3 regions of the Dactylosporangium sp. CA-092794 genome follow, and region 3 is predicted to be linked to each of the others. Evidence: riboswitches for the same ligand, from Rfam matches in the RefSeq annotation. Region 3 holds a riboswitch; each other region holds the start of a gene.
What was found. A riboswitch is a leader RNA that binds a small molecule or an ion and turns the genes downstream of it on or off. The one in region 3 is predicted to bind cyclic di-AMP.
Positions count from the first base shown of each region.

Region 1: another riboswitch for cyclic di-AMP. It lies ahead of ACQPXD_RS30475 (C39 family peptidase); the one in region 3 lies ahead of ACQPXD_RS55305 (coiled-coil domain-containing protein).
Region 2: another riboswitch for cyclic di-AMP. It lies ahead of ACQPXD_RS00390 (NlpC/P60 family protein); the one in region 3 lies ahead of ACQPXD_RS55305 (coiled-coil domain-containing protein).

Region 1 is NZ_CP192044.1:7,141,638-7,148,830, reverse strand. Features, by position in the region: gene ACQPXD_RS30490 (hypothetical protein) at 1-405, opposite strand, end outside; gene ACQPXD_RS30485 (DUF1360 domain-containing protein) at 522-1,031, shown strand; gene ACQPXD_RS30480 (hypothetical protein) at 1,066-1,296, opposite strand; cyclic di-AMP (ydaO/yuaA leader) riboswitch at 1,454-1,594, shown strand; gene ACQPXD_RS30475 (C39 family peptidase) at 1,842-2,552, shown strand; gene ACQPXD_RS30470 (DedA family protein) at 2,540-3,181, opposite strand; gene ACQPXD_RS30465 (hypothetical protein) at 3,252-4,514, opposite strand; gene ACQPXD_RS30460 (hypothetical protein) at 4,699-5,028, shown strand; gene ACQPXD_RS30455 (DUF2637 domain-containing protein) at 5,078-5,869, shown strand; gene ACQPXD_RS30450 (AAA family ATPase) at 6,487-7,193, opposite strand, start outside.
Region 2 is NZ_CP192044.1:87,964-92,907, reverse strand. Features, by position in the region: gene ACQPXD_RS00410 (hypothetical protein) at 1-356, opposite strand, end outside; tRNA gene ACQPXD_RS00405 (tRNA-Gly) at 1,375-1,445, opposite strand; gene ACQPXD_RS00400 (pyridoxamine 5'-phosphate oxidase family protein) at 1,456-1,962, opposite strand; gene dcd (dCTP deaminase) at 2,037-2,615, shown strand; gene ACQPXD_RS00390 (NlpC/P60 family protein) at 2,649-3,644, opposite strand; cyclic di-AMP (ydaO/yuaA leader) riboswitch at 3,656-3,787, opposite strand; gene ACQPXD_RS00385 (LamG-like jellyroll fold domain-containing protein) at 3,897-4,721, opposite strand.
Region 3 is NZ_CP192044.1:12,757,694-12,764,886, reverse strand. Features, by position in the region: gene ACQPXD_RS55330 (hypothetical protein) at 1-146, shown strand, start outside; gene ACQPXD_RS55325 (DUF3455 domain-containing protein) at 301-945, shown strand; gene ACQPXD_RS55320 (hypothetical protein) at 1,037-1,546, shown strand; gene ACQPXD_RS55315 (glycosyl hydrolase family 18 protein) at 1,791-3,218, shown strand; gene ACQPXD_RS55310 (exopolyphosphatase) at 3,255-4,208, opposite strand; gene ACQPXD_RS55305 (coiled-coil domain-containing protein) at 4,280-5,302, opposite strand; cyclic di-AMP (ydaO/yuaA leader) riboswitch at 5,312-5,457, opposite strand; gene ACQPXD_RS55300 (Hsp70 family protein) at 5,643-7,193, shown strand, end outside.

The DNA of each region.
Region 1 (7,193 bases), 5.6 Mb from region 3:
GGAGTGTTCGACGCTGAGGTCCTGCACCCGGGTGTCGAAGTCGTCGACGGGGTACCCGCGCTCGGCCATCACCTGGGTCACCAGGGCGTCCGCCTCCCGGGTCGCGGCCTCGGGCTCCTCGACGAAGTGCGCCTGCGTGCGCTCCCACTGGTCGGCGTAGCGCTGCCGCTGCCGCGGTTCGAGGTCGCGCAGCGACAGCTCGGCGTGCCGGCGCTCGCGCTGCTGCAGGTCGCGCTCGGCGGCCCGGCGGCTGGGCCGCTCGGAGACCGCCCGGTCGTACTCGGGGCCGAACCGGCGCCGCAGGGCCTTCGAGCGGCGGTACCGGCCGATGGACGTCGCGACGAGGGCGATGACGATCAGCACGACCACGACCACGATGATGGCCAACAAGGGTGTACCCGACATGACCAATCCCTTCGAAGCGATCAAACCAACGCTAGTCCGCGGTCGCGGCGGGCCACCTCACCCGCGGGTGCGGGGGCGGTGTTTCCGTGGTGCGGTGACCGGGTAGGCGACCAGCCATGGTGGACATCGATCGCACCGCGCGGGAGTACGCCCGCGAAGCCCCCGACGAGCGGCCCCTGCGCGGCTACGCGACCGTGCTCGGCGTGTTCGCGGCGGCGGCCGGCGCGGTGGCGGGCGCGGCCCGGCTGTCCGGGCGCGAGCTGCCGGTGCGGCCCTCGGCCGGGGACGTGGCGCTGCTGGCCGTGTCGACCCACAAGCTCTCCCGGCTGATCACCAAGGACGCGGTGACCAGCCCGCTGCGGGCGCCGTTCACCCGCTTCGAGGAGCCGGCCGGCGAGGCCGAGCTCAACGAGAGCCCGCGCGGCCACGGCGCCCGGCACGCGCTCGGGGAGCTGCTCACCTGCCCCTTCTGCACCGGGGTGTGGGTCGCGGGCGGCCTCGCGGCGGGGCTGGTGTTCGCGCCGCGGCTGACCCGCTTCGGCATGGGCGTGGCCACGGCCGTGGCCGGGTCGGACTTCCTGCACCTGGCGTACGACGCGGCGAAAAGGGCGGCCGCGGGGGACTGAGCCCGGGCGGCCGCCGGTGGACTGCCGGGCGGCATCAGCCGACGCCGGCGTGGTGGCGCGTCGTGATCCGGCCGAGCAGCTCGTGGGCGCGCTGCGCCCGCTCGGCATCCTCGCGGCACACCTGGTCGATGAATGCCCGCACGTCATCGTGCTCATGGGCGTCGTCGGCGTACTTCGTGTAGAGATACGCGCCCTTCATCGCGTGGTACTGGATGCTCACCAGGTCGTAGACGATGTCGTCGGCCGTCGAGTGCGTCTCGCCCATCGAGGAACTCCTTTCCATTCCGAAAGCCTCCCGGATTCGACTACCCGGCCGGCGCGCGGCTAAAGAAATCGGCGAAATCCAAGGGCTTGGCAGAATCGGTACCGACCAGTAATGTCAGGCCGTCTGAGCTGGTCGTTTGCCGTAAATGGACGGCGCCGGCACAGAACCGCCGAGTCGCATTGCGCGAGCCGGGGACCCAGGTAGTTCCGGGGTGAATCCATCGGCCTCATGGCCGTGGTAGGGCGAGCTTCCCGCCCGAATCCGTCAGCTAACCCGGTAGGCGGTCGCGGAAGGAGTTTTGCAAGGTGTACAACGCCCAGAACGACCCGCCGCCCATAGCGCGGCGCCTGGCGGCACATTTCGGCATGGCCGGCCGCACCGGGGACTGACGCCCCGGTTTCGAAGGGCCAGGTATCGGCCCTCGACATTTCTTATTGTTGCGCGAATAGCGTCCAGCGACGCCGTGCTCTCTACGGCGCCGGCGGATGACGCTGCGCGCGCGATCGACCATGCCCGAATCGGCTCAGCTTCAGGAGTACCCCTCAATGCACCGACGAATCATCGGCGCGCTGCTCGGCGCCGGCGCGCTCGCCGCCGTCTCCGTGACGACGGCCACCCTGCTCGGCCAGACCACGGCGCCGGCCGGCGCCCACGACACCGGCACCGCCGCACTGCGTGCCGAAGCGACGCACCCGCCGACGGCGACCGCCTCGGCGCCCGCGCCCGACCCGCTGGACCTCGCGCCCGCGGAGCAGGCCGTGTCCTACGACTTCCAGTATCAGCCGAACTTCTACTACTGCGGGCCCGCGTCCACGCGCATCGCCCTGACCTCGAACGGTATCTCGATGTCGCAGGACGAGGTGGCGCGGCGGCTCGGCACCACCGTCAACGGCACGAACTCGGCCGACAACGCGACCCACGTGCTCAACGCGGCGCTGGGCAAGGACGAGTACCAGACCCACTGGATCCCGGGCCAGCGCGCCGACGGCGAGCAGGCCGAGCGGCTGCAGCGCGACGTCGTGGCGGCGGTGACCTCCGGGCGCGCGGTCGTGGCCAACATCGTCGGCGGCGCCACCGACGTGGGCGGCACCTACCACGAGTTCGGGGGCGGGCACTTCGTGACGATCGTCGCCTACCGCGACCACGGCCGGCAGGTGCAGATCGCCGACCCGTCGGGCATGTTCGGCCCGCGGACCTACTGGATGGCCACCTACCCCATGGCGAACTGGGTGGCGTCGCGCGGCTACTCGGCCTGAGCGCGGCTGCGCCGGGGGCCGGCCTCGTCCGGGGCCGGCCCCCGGCGGTGCAGCACCCGGTGCAGCACCAGCCAGACCACGACGGCGACGACCGCGCCGGCCACGGCATACCACTGGTAGCGGCCGGCCGCCGCCTCGATCGCCGGGATGTGGTCGCCGACCAGGTAGCCGCCGGTCGTCCAGGCGCCGACCCACAGGGCGGCGCCGATCGCGTTGAACGTCACGAACCGCGGCCACGGCATGCCGGTGGCGCCGGCCACGACGCCGTTGAGCTGGCGCAGGCCCTCGACGAACCGGGCCACGGCCACCATGATCGGCCCACGGCGGGTCATGAAGCGCTCCATCCGGGCCAGGCGCTCCTCGGTCAGCCGGACGTACCGGCCGTAGCGCAGGATCAGCCGGCGTCCGCCGGTGCGCCCGATCCAGTAGCCGATGCTGTCGCCGGTCACCGCCGCCGCGAACGCGACCGCGCCGACCGCGAACACGTTGAGCCGGCCGTGCCCGGCGAACCCCGAGGCGATGATGATCGCCGTCTCGCCGGGCGCCGGCACCCCGAACCCCTCGATCAGCACCAGCACCGCCAGGCCCAGATAGCCGTAGTGGCCGACCAAGGCCGTGAACCCACCCACCTGCCGCCCCCTCGCTCTCCCCACCGCAACCATAAGCCGCCGGGCCCGGGCGCGCCGGGCCCGGCGGCCGTCAGCGGACGGGCTCGATCGGGATGCGGGTCCAGCTCAGCCCGTCGGTGGAGCGGTAGGCGGCCCGGTCGTCGAAGGCCAGGTACACGCCCGGCACCGCGGTCTGGACCGGTGGCCGCTGGCCGGACAGGGTGATGTGCTCGCCGAGCCCGCTCGGGCGCGCCTCCCGGTAGGTGGCGCCGCGGTCGCCGCTGACGAACCAGCGCTGCCGGTCGTCGGAGCGCAGCAGGACGACGTGGCTGCCGTCGGCGGCGAGGTACGCGTCGCCGTCCATGTAGTAGCCGGTGCCCGAGGGCAGCGTGTGGCCCGGGTCCACCGCCTGCCAGGTGGCACCGCCGTCGGTCGTGCGCAGCACCGCCGCGGCCGGCCCGGGCGCGGCCGTGGCCCCCGGCTCCGCCGTGTCGGTGCGTTTCGAGACGATCGCGTACGCCGTGACGCCGTCCGCGCTGGCCGCCGTGACCTGCACCGCGCCGGCCTCGTCGAAGGCGTGCACCGACCACGTGCGCCCGCGGTCACGGGTCAGGGCCAGCGCATATTGGTGAGTGTCGCTGATACCGATCACCCACGGCCCGGAGGAGGCCGGCGCGGCGTCGGTCGCGTTCACGTCCAGGCCGGGCTGAGCGCTCAGCGGCGCCATGCGCGCGGTCTGCGGGTCGACGGCCAGCAGCTTGCACGGCGTGTCGAGGGAGGTCGGCGCGCACTGGAGCCAGCCGTTGCCGGGTACCGCCGCCACGGGATCGGCAACCCGCTGCAGCTCACGCCAGGTCCGCCCGCCGTCGGTGCTGACGTGGTGATGCCGGATCAGCTTCGGCCCGGTGGCCCCGCTCGGATCGCCCATCGACTCGGTCGTGTGCAGCAGCACGCCGGGCGCCGGCGCGTCGACCTCGCCGTCGCCGAAGTCCTCCTGCCGCACCGTCCAGGTGCGGCCGCCGTCGTCGGACCCGATCAGCCGGGCCGGGCAGTCGTCCCCGCCGCACGTGCGCACGCCCGCGTACAGGTGTTCGGCGTCGGTGGCGGCGACCGACACCACCGGCCCGGCGCCGCCGCCGGTCTGCACGGGCTCCGGCACCGCCGGCACCGGCCGCAGGCCCTGCAGCCCCAGGCCGAGCGCCAGCCCGCCGGCCACCACCCCGGTCACCGTCCAGGCCGCCTGCCGCCGCCGCAGCCGGCGCCGCGCCGCGCCGTACACCTCGTCGGCGCGCAGCCGCGTCGGCGGCCCGTCCGCGCCGGCCAGCTCCTCGAACAACGTCCGCAGCCCGCTCATCGCCCATCACCGACCGCCGTCATCGCCCCGTCCTCCTCCAGTAGTTGCCGCAGCCGGGCCAGGCCCCGGGCCGTCTGGCTCTTGACCGTAGTCAATGAGCGAAAAAAGCTCACACAATCTGGACCACGTCCAGCACCCCACCTGGTGTGACCGAAACCGTTGCACCGCAACGCCATCCACATCCATGGGAGAGGCGCACCGCAGTACCCCGACCACCTTCAGCGCTCCCGGGAGCGCGAGCCAGCGACTGGAGGTCACCGCAAGTCTGTACCAGGCGCACGCCCGGTGGCTAACCGCTACCTACGTCGACCTGGAGTTCTCCGGTCTGGAGCGCGACTGGCTGCCGATCAGCGCCTCGCTCCACCTGACCACGGACCACGCCGCAGAACTGGGCGGATTCCTGGCCAACCTAAGCCAGATCGGCGAAGCCGAGCAGGCGGCGCAGGTCCAGGCGTACCTATCCGCGCTCACCAAGGAGGTGAGCGTGGATGACCACCCCAGCAACCACGGGTGATCTGGAGACTCGGACCAGCCGCGCCGAGGGGATCGTGCAGATCATCATCATGTTCGCCATCGGTGGCGCCGCTGGTGCGGCGAGCTTTACCCATGTCCACAACCTCGCCACCGCGCATGGCCAGGGCGGTTGGCTGGCCTGGGCCGATGCCGTCGTACTGGAGCTGATGTCTGGTGCCAGCGGGTTGGAGATCCGCCGGCGTAAACGCCAGCACAAGTCGGTGCACTTTCCGGCAGTGGTGCTGGTGTGCGCGGTGACGCTGTCGATCGCCGCGCAGGTGGTCGAGGCGGAGCGGTCGGTGATCGGCTGGCTGGCTGCCGCGCTGCCGGCGCTCGGCTTCTTGGTCATGGTCAAGATCGCCCTGGGTCGGATGACACCTGTCCTGCCAGCTACCCGTCAGCCCGCGCTGCCCGCGCCGGTCACCGCGCCCCAGTCAGTTCTGCCGATCAATCCGGCAGTGCCCGGTAACGCAACCGGCGCGTCGGACCGTCATCGCGTGGAGCGCCGTAGCGACGGTAAGGCAGCGGGCTCCATAGCGACACGCGGCGACGACGCGAGCCAAGCCAAGCGCCCGCGACGTGGCCGCGCGAGCGATCCGGGCACGGCCCCCGACGTGGCGCACCTGCTCCCGGCGGCGACCGCGGCACAGCAGGCGCTCCGCCGTCAGGGTCGGCCACTGACTCACAAGGCATTGACCGACCAACTCCGCGCCGACGGTCACAGGGTGTCCAACGCCCGCGCCGTGACCCTGCGGAAGATCCTCAACGATAGACCCGGAGCCAGCCCAACGCCGCAGTCCGAAGAGGCGGAGGTCGTTTCCACGACCGTAGTCGGACAGTAGCTACGCGGCTCGACACTGAGCATCGCTGTATCCCGCGTCGTGGTGGCCCGGGCGGGTCACCACGATGTCGGGCACGTGCGACTCGACGAGCCGTCGCGCGTAACCGCTTCATTCGTTCTTCGACAGTGAGGGTCGTGGTTCGCCTAAAGATCCTTTGATCGGCTGGGTATGTCTGCTGCTCTGTTGCAGGCGGGATGTTGTTCCGGATGCTGGAGCCGGGTCCGAGTCGAGTTGGATAGCCAGACGGTTGACGTCGATGTGCCAGCGTCGTAGCTCACTGACGGTAGGTGCCAGCTCGTACGGATGGGGGTGAGTCGCGTCGGAAAGCTGGGACCAAAGGAGGTATGTGTCGCGCGCTTCTGCCCGGCCTAGCACGTTCTCGAGAATGAGTAGCCTCATCGCGATGGGGCAGTCCAACATTTCTGGCCGGACAATGGTCCAGTACCGGTCGACGGCCTGCTCAAGTGCGACACGTATTAGGCGGGCGGCAGTGCGGGGCCAAAGCCCAGCGGTGCTGGGGTCCGGTTCTCGTAGCAGTCGGTCCGCGCAGGCGAGCGCCGACCAGGGTTCCCCAACTCCATGTTTCCGGAGTAGCGAGGAGTTCTCGCTCGGGGCGGTCATGATTCGCCAGCCTGAATGATCAGGTCACACAGGCGCTCGCTGTCGTTGATGATGCGGTCGAGCTCAGCGCGTGGATGGTGTGCTCCTTCGCGGACGTCGCGGAGGACGTCCGCTGCCCACGGCTCACCGACCAGTCTGTTGAGGGCCGTCATCAGTTGCCCGGTGCGGCGGCTGTCACCGAGCATCGCCAGGGCGACGCGGTGGTTGGTCGTCTGTGCCTTAAGGAGCCTTTCGTCGATCTCCCTGATAGAGACGTTCTGGGCGCGCAGGCGCCGGCGAGCAGTGCGCTGGCACGCTGCCTCGATCGCGTCCCGGCAACTTCCGACTGTTGCAATAGCGGCCAGGTCTTCGGGCAGCCGGTCCGTGCGCGCGATCTGGCGGGCGTCGGCGAGGTAGCGTCGGACGGGATCGAGGTTCGGCTTGATCTCGACGTTGCTGCCCTCCCTACGTACGACCTCAAGGATGTACGTGGGAAGCATCAGGCGTCGCAGCGCATCCGCGAGTCGGTCGTCGTGGGTGAAGACTACGACCTGACGGTGGCGGGCCGTCTCGTGCAGGACCTTTGCAAGCCCTTCCACCTTGGTGGGATCCATTGCCTGCACTGGATCGTCGATGACAACGAATCGGAACGGACTGTCCGGTGCCGTGCTTCGCGGTAGGAACAACGCTAGCCCGAGAGCGTGTAGCTCGCCGTTGCTGAGCA
Region 2 (4,944 bases), 340 kb from region 3:
AAGACGACGCCGTCGAAGTCCGCCCGGAAGGGCCGGATGGCGATGTTGCAGTAGGTGACTGCCCCAAGGTTCGACAGCCAGCCCGACAGCACCTGTTCGGCTCGTTCGACGACTGCAGGGCTGTCGGCCCTGACGCCGGCGAACCATATGTCCGAGCCCATGTGATGCCCACTGTCGTCGAAGCGATGGAGAACCGCATAGATCCGCTGTTGGTGACGCCAATCACGCCCCAGGGTGACGCCTTCTTGGTACGCGCCAGTGACGTCAGCGAAGAACTGTCCGCCTTCATGCCGTCCGATGCGGTCGGTGCGATAGTCAGGCATGTACTTGATCGGGATGACTTCCGGGAGCCGCACAGCGCGGATCGTAGCCAGTCTGGAGACGACGGTTGGATGTAGGAGTCGGCGGCCTTGAGCGTGGCTGGGGGCGCCGCGCTTCTCCCGGCTCCTTCACTCCCCCGGCACCGCCCGGCGCCACCCGGGAACCGGCGCTGCTGGCCGCCGTGCCCGCCGGCGACCGAGCGGTGCCCGGCCTGCGCGCCCCAACGCCCCGGGGCGGCCGCGATCGGCAATCACGTCCCACCCGTCGGGCGCCGCGGCCCGCGAGGCACGCCGCAGCGGCCGGAAGTCTCCGTGATCATGCGCAACCCTGCATCGACACCAACGGTTTTTCATGATCGCGGAGTGGTGATGTACCCCTGTGTACCGAAAGTCTCCGGGATCATGGCAACCCGGTGTGCGGTCAGTACGGGCATCATGATCACGGAGACATACGTCCGGCTCGGCGGCGCTGATGACCGCTCGTGCCCCCGCCGGCAGCCACCGGCACCCAGTCTGCGTCGGCCGCCGGCGGCCGACATCAACCAAGCACGATCAGGCGCTAGCCTCATACACCACACCAGCGGACGTGATCAGCCCCGCGGTAGAGTTCCAGCCCCGCCCGGCGGCCGCCAATCTCGACGACCCGCTGAACCGCGATGCCCTCATCGCGCGCGTCGACCTGCGATCCTGTCGCAGCCCGGCCAGCATGGGGCACTCCTCGACGCCGAGACCCTGGACAAGGTCATCGCCGACCGGTTCAAGGCGTTGGCGATGCGGAGCCGTCCCGAGCGGCCTGGAGTGATCTCACGAAACCTGCCGCAATGGCCCCCAGGCGCCCCCACCATCAGCAGCGCAGCCGACAGTGGACCAACCTGGACCGCCAACGGCACGGCAACTGCGAACAATGACCGAACCCCAGAGAGCAACCCACCCCGGAGGCCGGCCCACCCCGGCGGAGAGCGCCCACCCACCGTGGGGTCTGGGGCTCGGCCCCAGGAAAAATGGCGAGATCCCCAGGTTCGCGCTCTCGGCGAACAAGGGGATCCCAGGATCGAGCGGGTGAAGGGAATCGAACCCTCACTGTCAGCTTGGGAAGCTGATGTTCTGCCATTGAACTACACCCGCGAGGCGACGCCTACTGTACCGAATCCGCGGGCGTCGTGCACGGGCCATTTTGCCTTCGGCGTGGCACGTGGGGTTGGGTGGCCTTCCAGACCGTGTGGGTGGCGGTGGTTGGTGTGTCGTGGTGGACCAGCAAGGCGAGGTCGACGGTCAGCTCGTAGAGCCTCCAGTCGATGCCCGGGGCGGCGCGCATCGTGGTGGCCAGGTGGGCGGTCAGCGGGGCGTCGGTGACCGGCACGGCGCGGCCGGACAGGTAGGCCTCGTCGTCCGAGTCGGTCGACGGGAAGCTGTGCAGTGCGTATCGGCCGTCGCGGTCCAGGTCGTGGCGCTTCGGGGAGGGCAGCACGAAGCAGAACAGGCCGGCGTCGGTGATGACCGGGGAGACCGGGTGGAGGCGCGGAGCGCCGTCCGGGCGGACGGTGGCCAGGTAGCCCAGGCCCGGGCCGTACTGGCAGATCAGCGTGCGGATGGCCGCGGCGAGGGAGGGCTCGGCCGCGGCGAAGTGGGCCCACGATGCCATGGGTCAAATCTACTCGTACATGTGTACGATAGAGGCGAATTTCACCAACCAGGGTCGCAACGTAACCTCGTAGGGTGCTGCTTTCGGACCGTGACCTCAGCAAGGAGCTCGAAGGCGGGCAGTTGCGCCTCGAGCCGTTCGACCAGGCGCTGGTGCAGCCGTCCAGCATCGACGTGCGGCTCGACCGGTGGTTCCGGGTGTTCAACAACCACCTGTATACCCACATTGATCCGGCGATCCAGCAGGACGAGCTCACGTCGATGGTCGAGGTCGACGACGGGGAGCCGTTCGTGCTGCACCCCGGGGAATTCGTGCTCGCGTCCACGCTCGAGGTGATCACGCTCGGGGATCAGCTGGCCGGGCGGCTGGAGGGGAAGTCCAGTCTCGGGCGGCTCGGCCTGCTGACGCACTCGACGGCTGGGTTCATCGACCCCGGGTTCTCCGGGCACGTGACGCTGGAGCTGTCCAACGTGGCGAACCTGCCGATCCGGCTGTGGCCGGGCATGAAGATCGGGCAGCTGTGCATCTTCCGGCTGTCGTCGCCGTCCGAGCACCCGTATGGCTCGGCGGTCTACGGCTCGCGCTACCAAGGGCAGCGCGGGCCCACGCCGAGCCGCTCGTGGCAGAACTGGCGAACGTGGCCGACACGCTGAAAGGGCGGGCCCGGTAGGCCCGCCCCCTGCAATCTATGCGACTCTGCCGTACCCGTTGATCGGTTCTGAATCGATCTTTTTCATCTGTACCGGTTCGCTGGCGTTGGGTGCGTGGACCATCCAGCCGCCGCCGACATACAGCCCGACGTGATGTCGGTCGCCGTAGAAGAACACCAGGTCGCCGGGTTTGAGGTCGGCTCGCGATACGCGCTTGGTGTCCGAGTACTGCCACTGCGTGTAGTGCCGCAGCGTGTAGCCGGCCTGCTTCCAGGAATACAGCGTGAGCCCGGAGCAGTCGAAGGTCTTCGGGCCCTCGGTGCCGAACACATACGGCTTGCCGATCTGCGCGCACGCCACCTGGGCCGCCTTCGCGCCCGGGCCGCCGAAGTACTCGACGGGGCAGGCCACGGGGCGCAGGTTGCCGGTGCTGCCGCTCGAGCCATACGCCTTGACGCGCATGTCGTTGAGCGCCTTGATCTCGCCGTTGATCTGCTGTTCCTGCTTCGCGAGCGCGGCCTCCTGCTCGGCCTGCTGCGCGACGAGCTGGTCGATCGGGCCCTTCTGGGCGTCATACTGCTGCTTGGCCGTCAGCACGTCCTGGATCCGCGCCTGCTCGTCCTTCGCCAGCATGTTGAGCATCGTCATCTGGTCGATGAACGTGTCCGGCGAACCCGTGGTGAGCATCGCGTCGAGCTTGGACACGCGGCCGGTCTTGTACTGCAGCACCGCGAACGCGCTCACCTTGTCGAAGGCGGCGTCGACCTGCTGGCGCAGGGGCGCGATCTGCGCCTCGAGCTGCTTCTGCTTGGTCTGGTTGCTGGCGAGCTGGCTCTTGAGCAGGTTGTGCTGCTCAATGATCGGCTCGATCTCGTTCCACTTGTCGTCGATCTGCTTCTCGATCTCGGCCGGGGTCGGATCCGCGTGCGCGAGCCCCGTGATCCCGACGGCGAGGGACAGGCCGCCGAGGATCGCGACAAGAAGCCTGACCGGACGGCTGGGCCACCTCGTCCACCTCAGATGGGTCTCCACCGAGGAGTTACTCCTTCTTCCGTGGCCGCCTACCGGGTTAGCTGACGGGTTCGGGCGGGAAGGTCGCCCTACCGCAAATGCGGATTCACCCCGATGGTGCGCGTGGGTCCCCGGCTCCGATATCGACTCGGCGGCGCCGACCGGTGCGCCCGTGCTGGGTGCGGACATCCGGCCGACGGGGATTCACGTTAAGGGTGAGCCGTTCCCAGGTTCAAGTCAGTGCGCGATTCTTGTCCGATTCGTCCGGAAAGGTCACGCGTATCGAGTGACGTACACATCATCGATTACACCGACGAACTGGTCGTTGTTCGCGCTCGTTCCCTTGCCGCCAATACACAGCGGATCCTCGTTCACTATGGACAGTGACGAAGGAATTGCGGTGCGTCCCTCCTCGGCCCCGTCCACAGCGACCGTGAGCAGTGTGTTACCGCGCGAACACGCGATCCGGTGCCACCGCCCGTCAGCGACGGACCGCGATGCCAACGCTACGAAAATGGCATCCGAACGGGCGCCGACAATCACGCAGCTCGGCCTTCCCGCCACCCCGTCGATCTGCAGCTTGAACTGACTGTCACCGACCGAGAACCCTTTTTGCACCACATTGGCGCCCTTGGAAGTCTCATCGGCCTTGACAAGGACACTCGCGCCATAGCCGAACGATCCGCGGCCGGGATTGAGAAAGCCGGCCGGACCGCTCTGCAGGATCGCACGAGCGCAACTGTCCGCACCGTAATGCTCACACCGGGCCGGAAACCGCACCGCGAGTCCGCCGTCGTGCGCCACCGCGGCCAGCTCACCGCCCTCGGCCCGCCGCGCCCGCAGCTCCAGCCGCCCGTCGGCGTCCCGGACCGGTTCGCCGAGCCCGCCGTCGAAGGTATACCGGACCGCCGCCGTCCCACCCCGACCCGGCGGCCGCGACGAGGCCGTAGGGCCACCCGAGGGAATCCCCGGCGCCGTGCCGGACGCGAAGGGCACCGCCGACGTAACGCCGGTCGCCGGCTCCCCGAGGCCCCGCCCGGCGAAGAACGCCGATCGCTGCCCCGCCCAGCCGGCCAGCCCGACAACCAGCACGATCACGGCACACAGCCATAACCGTCGTCGTCGGTGCATAACCGGACATGATGCCGCGAACCATCGACCGCCGCCGCGGTTCCGGCCCGCGGTAACCCGCCAGCATGAATATGGCTCGGACCGCGTCACTCACCGACCGTTGCTCCCGCCAGACACCGGGCCGGGGCCTGCCTCAAGGGCGGCCCCGGCCCTGCCAGGTCCGCGGTGCCAAAACCAAAAGTGCCAAGAA
Region 3 (7,193 bases):
CGGCGCTGATCGCCACCGGCGTGCTCATCCCGCTCGGCCTCGCCGCCGCCGGCCTCAGCAACTTCGCCGGATACGTCGCCTGGTGCCTGTGGCTCATCGCGATGTCCGTCTTCCTCTGGCGAACCCCGCCAACCGTTCAGCCGTAGGTCTGTCTTTGGTGTACGGAATTCCTGGTACGCCCGGATCAAACGGATCTCGTTGATATTTGTCACCGCCGATCGGTGTATCCCCCGGAATGGGTGAGTGCGTCAATAGGGCGGAAAACTCAGTCCGAAATCCGTAAAGGGGGAACGATCCGCCATGCGCTCAGCACTCGGAAAGTGGGTCGGCCGGCACAAGCTGGCGACGACCGCGATCGCCGCGGCGGCGCTGGTCGCCGTCGGCACCGGCACGGCATCGGCCGCGACCGACGCCGCCCAGGCGACCGACACGACCCTCGACGCGACCGCGGGCAGCCACTTCCGGCTGCCGGCCGGGGCGCCGACGCCGGGCAGCGGATTCCGCATCGGCTCGGCCTACCACGTCACGGCCGGGACGCAGACCTACGCCTGCACCGCCAACGCCGACGGCACCGGCACGTGGGCGACGAAATCCACGCCCGAGGCCCAGCTCAAGCGCTACGGCCGGCCGGCGACCACGATCCACCACTACGCCGGGCCGCGCTGGGAATCCAATGTGGACCACTCGATCATCCTCGGCGCGGTCGACCAGACCACGCCGAAGGACGGCACCATCCCGTGGCTGCTGCTGCACGTGGTCGCCCACGAGAACACCACGCCGGGCGAGCTGGACAAGGTGGCGTTCATCAGCCGGGTCAACACCACCGGCGGCGTGGGCCCGACCGGCGCCTGCACGCCGAGCACCGACGCGCCCCGGTCGGTCGCATACACCGCCGACTACGTCTTCTGGGTGCCCTGCACGCCGCCGTCCCGCCCGGCCCGCTGAGTGGTGGCACGTTTCGGGGATTGCCGGGTTTGACGGGTCGCTTACCGTTCTTCTCGGCAACCACAACGACTTCTCAAGGGGCCGAAACGCAATGAGCGACTACGACGGCGGCGAGCAGCTGGACCCGGGCTACACCGGCAACGACCAGCCGGAGACGCTCGACCCGGGCTACACCGGCAACGACCAGCCCGACGTGTACGGTGGCCACGACGTGGACTACGGCCAGTACGAGGCCGGTCAGGAGCACGGCTCGCTCGACCAGCTCCACCACGCCGCCGGCAGCGAGGCGGACCACGACAGCCAGTTCAACACCTTCGAGCAGGACCACCACGCGGCCGAGTCCACCGCCTTCTCGCAGGGCCACCACGTGGAGTACGACCAGCCCGCCGCGGTCCACTACGAGTCGGACGACTTCACCAACTACAGCCACAACGCCGAGGTCGACGACCACGTCTTCGCCGCCGAGGGCAGCGAGTCGTCGCACCAGGCCGAGTTCTCCGACCTCGACGCCCTGCGCGAGCGGTTCGACAGCGACTTCGCCTCGGGCACCGAGTTCCACGGCGAGGGCGGTGCCGCCGGCATCTCCGCGGTCTCCAGCTGACCCGACGGCTTCACGAGGCCGCCATCCCCGCCCGGGGGTGGCGGCCTCTTCGTGTGTACGGACCGGTGCCGAAATATTGACAACTAATAGTTAACTTTCCTATTGTATCGGCACCTGTCACTGTACCGGCGCACCTGGACGACCCCGGCACCCCCACCCCGTCCGATCCCACCGGACGTGCGCCGGGCCGACCACGAGCCGTCCCACCGTGCTCCGCGCCGGTCCACCACCCGAAGGAGCACCGATGTCCTCCCACTCGGAGTCCGGGACCGCCCGCTCCGGACCTCGCCGGACGCGCCGATCGGCCTTCACCGCGGCGGCCGTCGCCGCCGCCACCGCCGCGGCCGGCGTGGCGGTCGTCCTCGCCGCCCAGCCCGCCGCGAACGCGGCCACGCTGCCCAACGGCTTCAAGAGCATCGGCTACATGCCGTCCTGGGCCGGCAGCGCCAACGCCATCCAGTACACCAAGCTGACCCACATCAACTACGCGTTCATCCTGCCCAACAGCAACGGCAGCCTGCAGGGGCTGGACAACCCGTCGAAACTGCAGTCGATCGTGTCCCAGGGCCACGCCGCCGGGGTGAAGGTGTCGATCTCGATCGGCGGCTGGAACGACGGCAACGACTCCGCCTTCGAGGCCCTCGCCGGCAACGCCACCGCGCGGACCGCGTTCGTCAACAACGTCGTCAACTTCGTCAACCAGTACAGCCTCGACGGCGTTGACATCGACTGGGAGTACCCGGACCCGGGTACCTCCGCCAACAACTACACCGCGCTCATGTCCCAGCTCAGCACCGCCATGCACAGCCGGGGCAAGCTGCTGACCGCGGCCGTGGTGTCGGAGGGCGGCACCACCGGCGGCGTGCAGCCGGCCGTGTTCGGCTACGTCGACTGGCTCAACATCATGACCTACGACGGCGGCAGCCCGCACGCGAACTACGACTGGTCGGTCAACGCGGTCAACGGCTGGAAGAGCCGCGGCCTGCCGGCCGGCAAGGCCGTCATCGGCGTGCCGTTCTACTCCCGGCCCGGGTACTACACCTTCGCTGACCTCGTCTCCCGCGACCCGGCCAACGCCAACCGGGACTGCACCACGGTCAACGGCTCCAACGAGTGCTACAACGGCATCCCGACGGTCAAGCGCAAGACGCAGTGGGCCATGGCCAACGGCGGCGGGATCATGTTCTGGGAGATGTCCCAGGACGCCACCGGCGCCAACTCGCTGGTGAACGCGATCTACGAGACGGCCACCGGCGGCGGCACCCCGCCGACCACCCCGCCGTCGGGCCGCACGGGCCGGATCACCGGCCTGGCCGGCAAGTGCGCCGACGTGGCCGCCGCGTCGACCGCCAACGGCACGGCGATCCAGCTCTACACCTGCAACGGCACCACCGCGCAGAACTGGACGGTGGCCGCCGACGGCACGCTGCGCGCCCTGGGCAAGTGCATGGACGTGACCTCCGCCGGCACGGCGAACGGCACGAAGATCCAGCTCTGGGACTGCAACGGCTCCGGTGCGCAGGTCTGGCAGTACAACACCTCGAACAGCACCTTGCGCAACCCCGTGTCGAACAAGTGCCTCGACGTCACCGACAACAGCTCGGCCGACGGCGCGCGCCTGCAGATCTGGGACTGCTTCGCCGGCGCCAACCAGCGCTGGACTCTGCCGTAACCACCGCTCCGCGGTGGGGTGTGGTCGCCGCCTCGATCACGCCCCGCCGCGGCGGGCGGCGGAGGTCATCGGGGCGCCGACCTGGTCGATGAGCTCGGCCAGCACGCGCTCGGCGGCGTCGTGCGAGACCTGGCAGGTGCCGGCCGCGAGGTGGCCGCCCCCGCCGTACCGCAGCATCACCGACCCGATATCGGTGGGCGAGCTGCGGTCCAGGATGGATCTGCCCACCGCGAAGACGGTGTTGAGCTTCTGCTTGCCCCAGATCACGTGGATCGACACCCGGGCCTCGGGGAACAGGGCGTAGACCATGAACCGGTTGCCGGCGAAGATGACCTCCTCCGCGCGCAGGTCGACCACGACCACGTCGCCGTGCATACGGGACACCCGGCGCACCTGGTCGACGAAGAGCTCCTGCTGCTCGCGGAAGAGCTCCGCCCGCTCGGCCACGTCGGGCAGCGCCAGGATCTCCTGCACGTCCTGGTGGTCGATGCACGCGTCGATGAGCTGCATCATCAGCTGGTAGTTGGAGATGCGGAACTGACGGAACCGGCCCAGCCCGGTGCGGCTGTCCATCAGGAAGTTCAGCAGCGTCCAGCCCTTCGGGTGCAGGATGTCGTCGATGTGGTACTGCGCCGAGTCGGCCTGGTCCACCGCCTCCATCAGCTCGTCCGAGACGTGCGGGAAGCGCTCCCCGCCGCCGAAGTGGTCGTAGATCACCCGGGCCGCCGACGGGGCCGCCGGGTCGATCACGTGGTTGGTGGCGGTGCCGCCGGTCCGCAGGGTCTCCGAGTGGTGGTGGTCGAAGACCAGGTGCGCGCCGGGGGCATACGGCAGGTTCGTCAGGATGTCCGTCGGGCCCACGTCGACGGCGCCGTCCTGAACGTCCTTGGGGTGCACGAACGTGATGTCGCCGATGAGGCCCAGGTGGCGCAGCAGCACGGCGCAGACCAGTCCGTCGAAGTCGCTGCGGGTCACGAGACGGTACTTCACGGTGAATCCCCCAAGCGCGCGACGGCCGGTCGACAAGAGCCTTATCGACCGGCCGCCCGACTACGTGAGGATTACAGGATCGACAGGTGAACGTGGTTCGTGTGATCGCTGGACGGGTCGCCGGCCACGCCGCTGTAGTGGTGCCAGCCGGCCGCCGGGGTCCAGATCTGTTTGAACCAGATGACGTACATGACGCCGAGGCGGTCGGCGTTCTTCACGAAGTAGGCCGCGAGCGTGCTGCCGTAGACGAAGTCGTCGCCCGAGGCGACCCCGCCGAAGCCGGACTTGGTCTGCACCGAGAAGTCGCACGCGCGGCCCTTCGGGTGCTCATACGGCCCGCTGGGGCGGAAGCACGACACGAACCGCTTGAAGCCCGCCGCCTGTGCCTGCTGCATGGCGTGCAGCATGCGCGGCGTGATGCAGCCGGTGGTGGTGGGGTCGTTGACGCTGCACGACTCCTTGGGCAGCGAGCCGTTGGCGTTGCGCGGCGTCGGCTCGGCGAGCGGTAGGTTGGCGCTGACGAAGCCCTTACTCGGGCCGCCGGCCAGGGCGAGCGCCTTCTCCGCCTCCTTCTTCTGCTGCTCCATGGTCTGGACCTGTTGCTGCTGCGTGGCGACCTCGTCGTCGAGGGCCTGCTTCTGCGCCGCCTGGTTCTCCTTGAGCAGCTTGAGCTGGTGCAGCAGGTTGTCGTTGTGGTGGGCGATCTCGTTGATGGAGCCGGCCCGCTCGGCGAAGCTGTCCGGGCTGCCGGAGTCCATCAGCGCGGCGAACGTGGACAGGGGACCGGTGCGGTAGGCCGCGACGGCGATCGCGGACACCTGCTCCTGGATGTTCGCCAGCTGGGCCTCGGTCGCCTGCAGCTGCTGGGTGAGCTGCGCCTGGTGCTGCACGGAGGCGTCGAAGCGGGCCTTGGCGTCGGTCCAGGCGCGGGTGGTGTCCTCCAGGACGGAGCCCAGCGTCGGATTGGCGCCGGCGCCCTCGTCCCCGGTGTCGCCGCCCGGCTCGGCGGAGGCGGGCGTGGCGGTCAGCCCCGCGAGCACACAAGCGGCCAGCAGCGCGACGATGACGCGCCGGTAGGGATGTCGCGATGACATCTGGGTCGTTGTTCCTTCCGTCGGCCGCCGACCGAGTTAGCTGACGGGTTCGGGACGGAACGACCCCTACCACCCTCGCGAGGAGGGTAGATTCACCCCAACATTACGGTGGGTCCCCGGCTCGCCACGGTGCGGCGATTAGGCGGCAGCCACGCCCGGCACCGGGGGCGGTGCCCGCATGGACGTGACCGTCCGTCACTGTACCCAGGGCATCGAAATTGCGCACCGCACCGTTTGGGCGGACATTCCCGCAACCTCGCCGGTGGTCGCCGATAGTGACTCACATCACGTCCGAACGGTCGCTGCTGCTGCGCTTCCGTGCGCCGTAACGTCCACGGCCATGAGGCTGGGCGTCGACTTCGGTACCTCGCACACCGTCGCGGTTCTGTCACGGCCCGACGGCCGCAGCGACGCGCTGCTGTTCGACGCCTCCCCGCTGCTGCCCTCGGCCGTCTTCGCGGACCCGGGTGGCGCGCTGCTCACGGGGCGTGACGCCGAGCGCAGCGCCCGGCTCGACCCGGCCGCCTATGAGCCGCACCCGAAGCGCCGCATCGACGACGTCGCGCTCTTCCTCGGCGGCCGCGACGTGCGGGTGGTCGAGCTCGTCGCGGCGGTGCTGCGCCGGGTCGCCGACGAGGCCACGCGCGCCGCCGGCCGCCCGATCGAGGCCACCGTGCTGACCCACCCCACCGGCTGGGGCCCGCAGCGGCGCTCGCTGCTGCTCGACGCGGCCGCACGGGCCGGCCTGCCCGCCGTCGCGCTGGTCGCCGAGCCGGTCGCCGCCGCGATGTACTTCACGACCGTCCTCGGTCACCACGTGCCGGACGGCCACGCCATCGTGGTGTACGACTTCGGCGGCGGCACCTTCGACATCAGCGTGGTCCGCCGCTCGGGCACGGACTGGGAGGTCGTGGCCGCCCAGGGCCTGGACGACGTCGGCGGCGTCGACCTCGACGCGACGATCGTGGACTGGGTCGGCCGGCAGGTCACGGGTGGCGACGCGGAGCTCTGGAAGCGCCTGGAGGCGCCGCAGAGCACCCCCGACCGCCGCCACCGCCGGGCCCTGTGGGAGGACGCCCGCGCGGTGAAGGAGCTGCTCAGCCGGGCCACCGCGGGCGGGATCGCGGTGCCGCTGTTCGACGTCGACCTGCACCTGACCCGCACGGAGTTCGAGATCCTGGCCCGCCCCTGGCTGGACCGCACGGTCACGCTCACCACCGCGACGATGTTCACCAGCGGCGTGAGCGCGGACCGGCTGGCCGGCGTGTTCCTGGTCGGCGGGGCCAGCCGGGTGCCGCTCGTGGCCACGCTGCTGCACCGCGCGCTCGGCGTGGCGCCGGTGGTCCTGGAGCAGCCCGAGCTGGTGGTGGCCCTGGGCAGCCTGCTGGCCGCCCCTACTGCTCCCGTTGTCGTCGCCGACGTTGTTGCCGAAGCGCCCGTCGTTGTCGTCGCGGAAGCGCCCGTTGTCGTCGCGGCAGCGCCCGTTGTTGTCGCGGAAGAGCCCGTTGTCGTAGCGGACGAACCCGTCGTCGTTGTCGCGGAAGCGCCGGTCGCGCCGCGGCGGCGCAGGGTGAACTGGCTGCTCGCCGTGATCGGCGCGATCGTCGTCCTGGGGCTGCTCGGCACCCGGGTCCTCGACCACATCAACTACCCGCCCATCCAGACGGGTTTCTTCGCGCCCTTCACCCCGAAGCCGCTGCTGGTGCTGCTCGCCATGACGCTCACGGTGGCGGCGGCCGGCCGCTCGGCGCTGCCCGCCTACCGCGCGCTGATCCCGGCCCTGATCGCCATCGGCGGCGGGCTGGCCGTCCTGGTCGCCGGGGGGACGGTGACCCTTCCCGGCCCCGCGCTGCGGTTCGCCGACGGCACCCCCTTCCGGCTGGCGGACTCC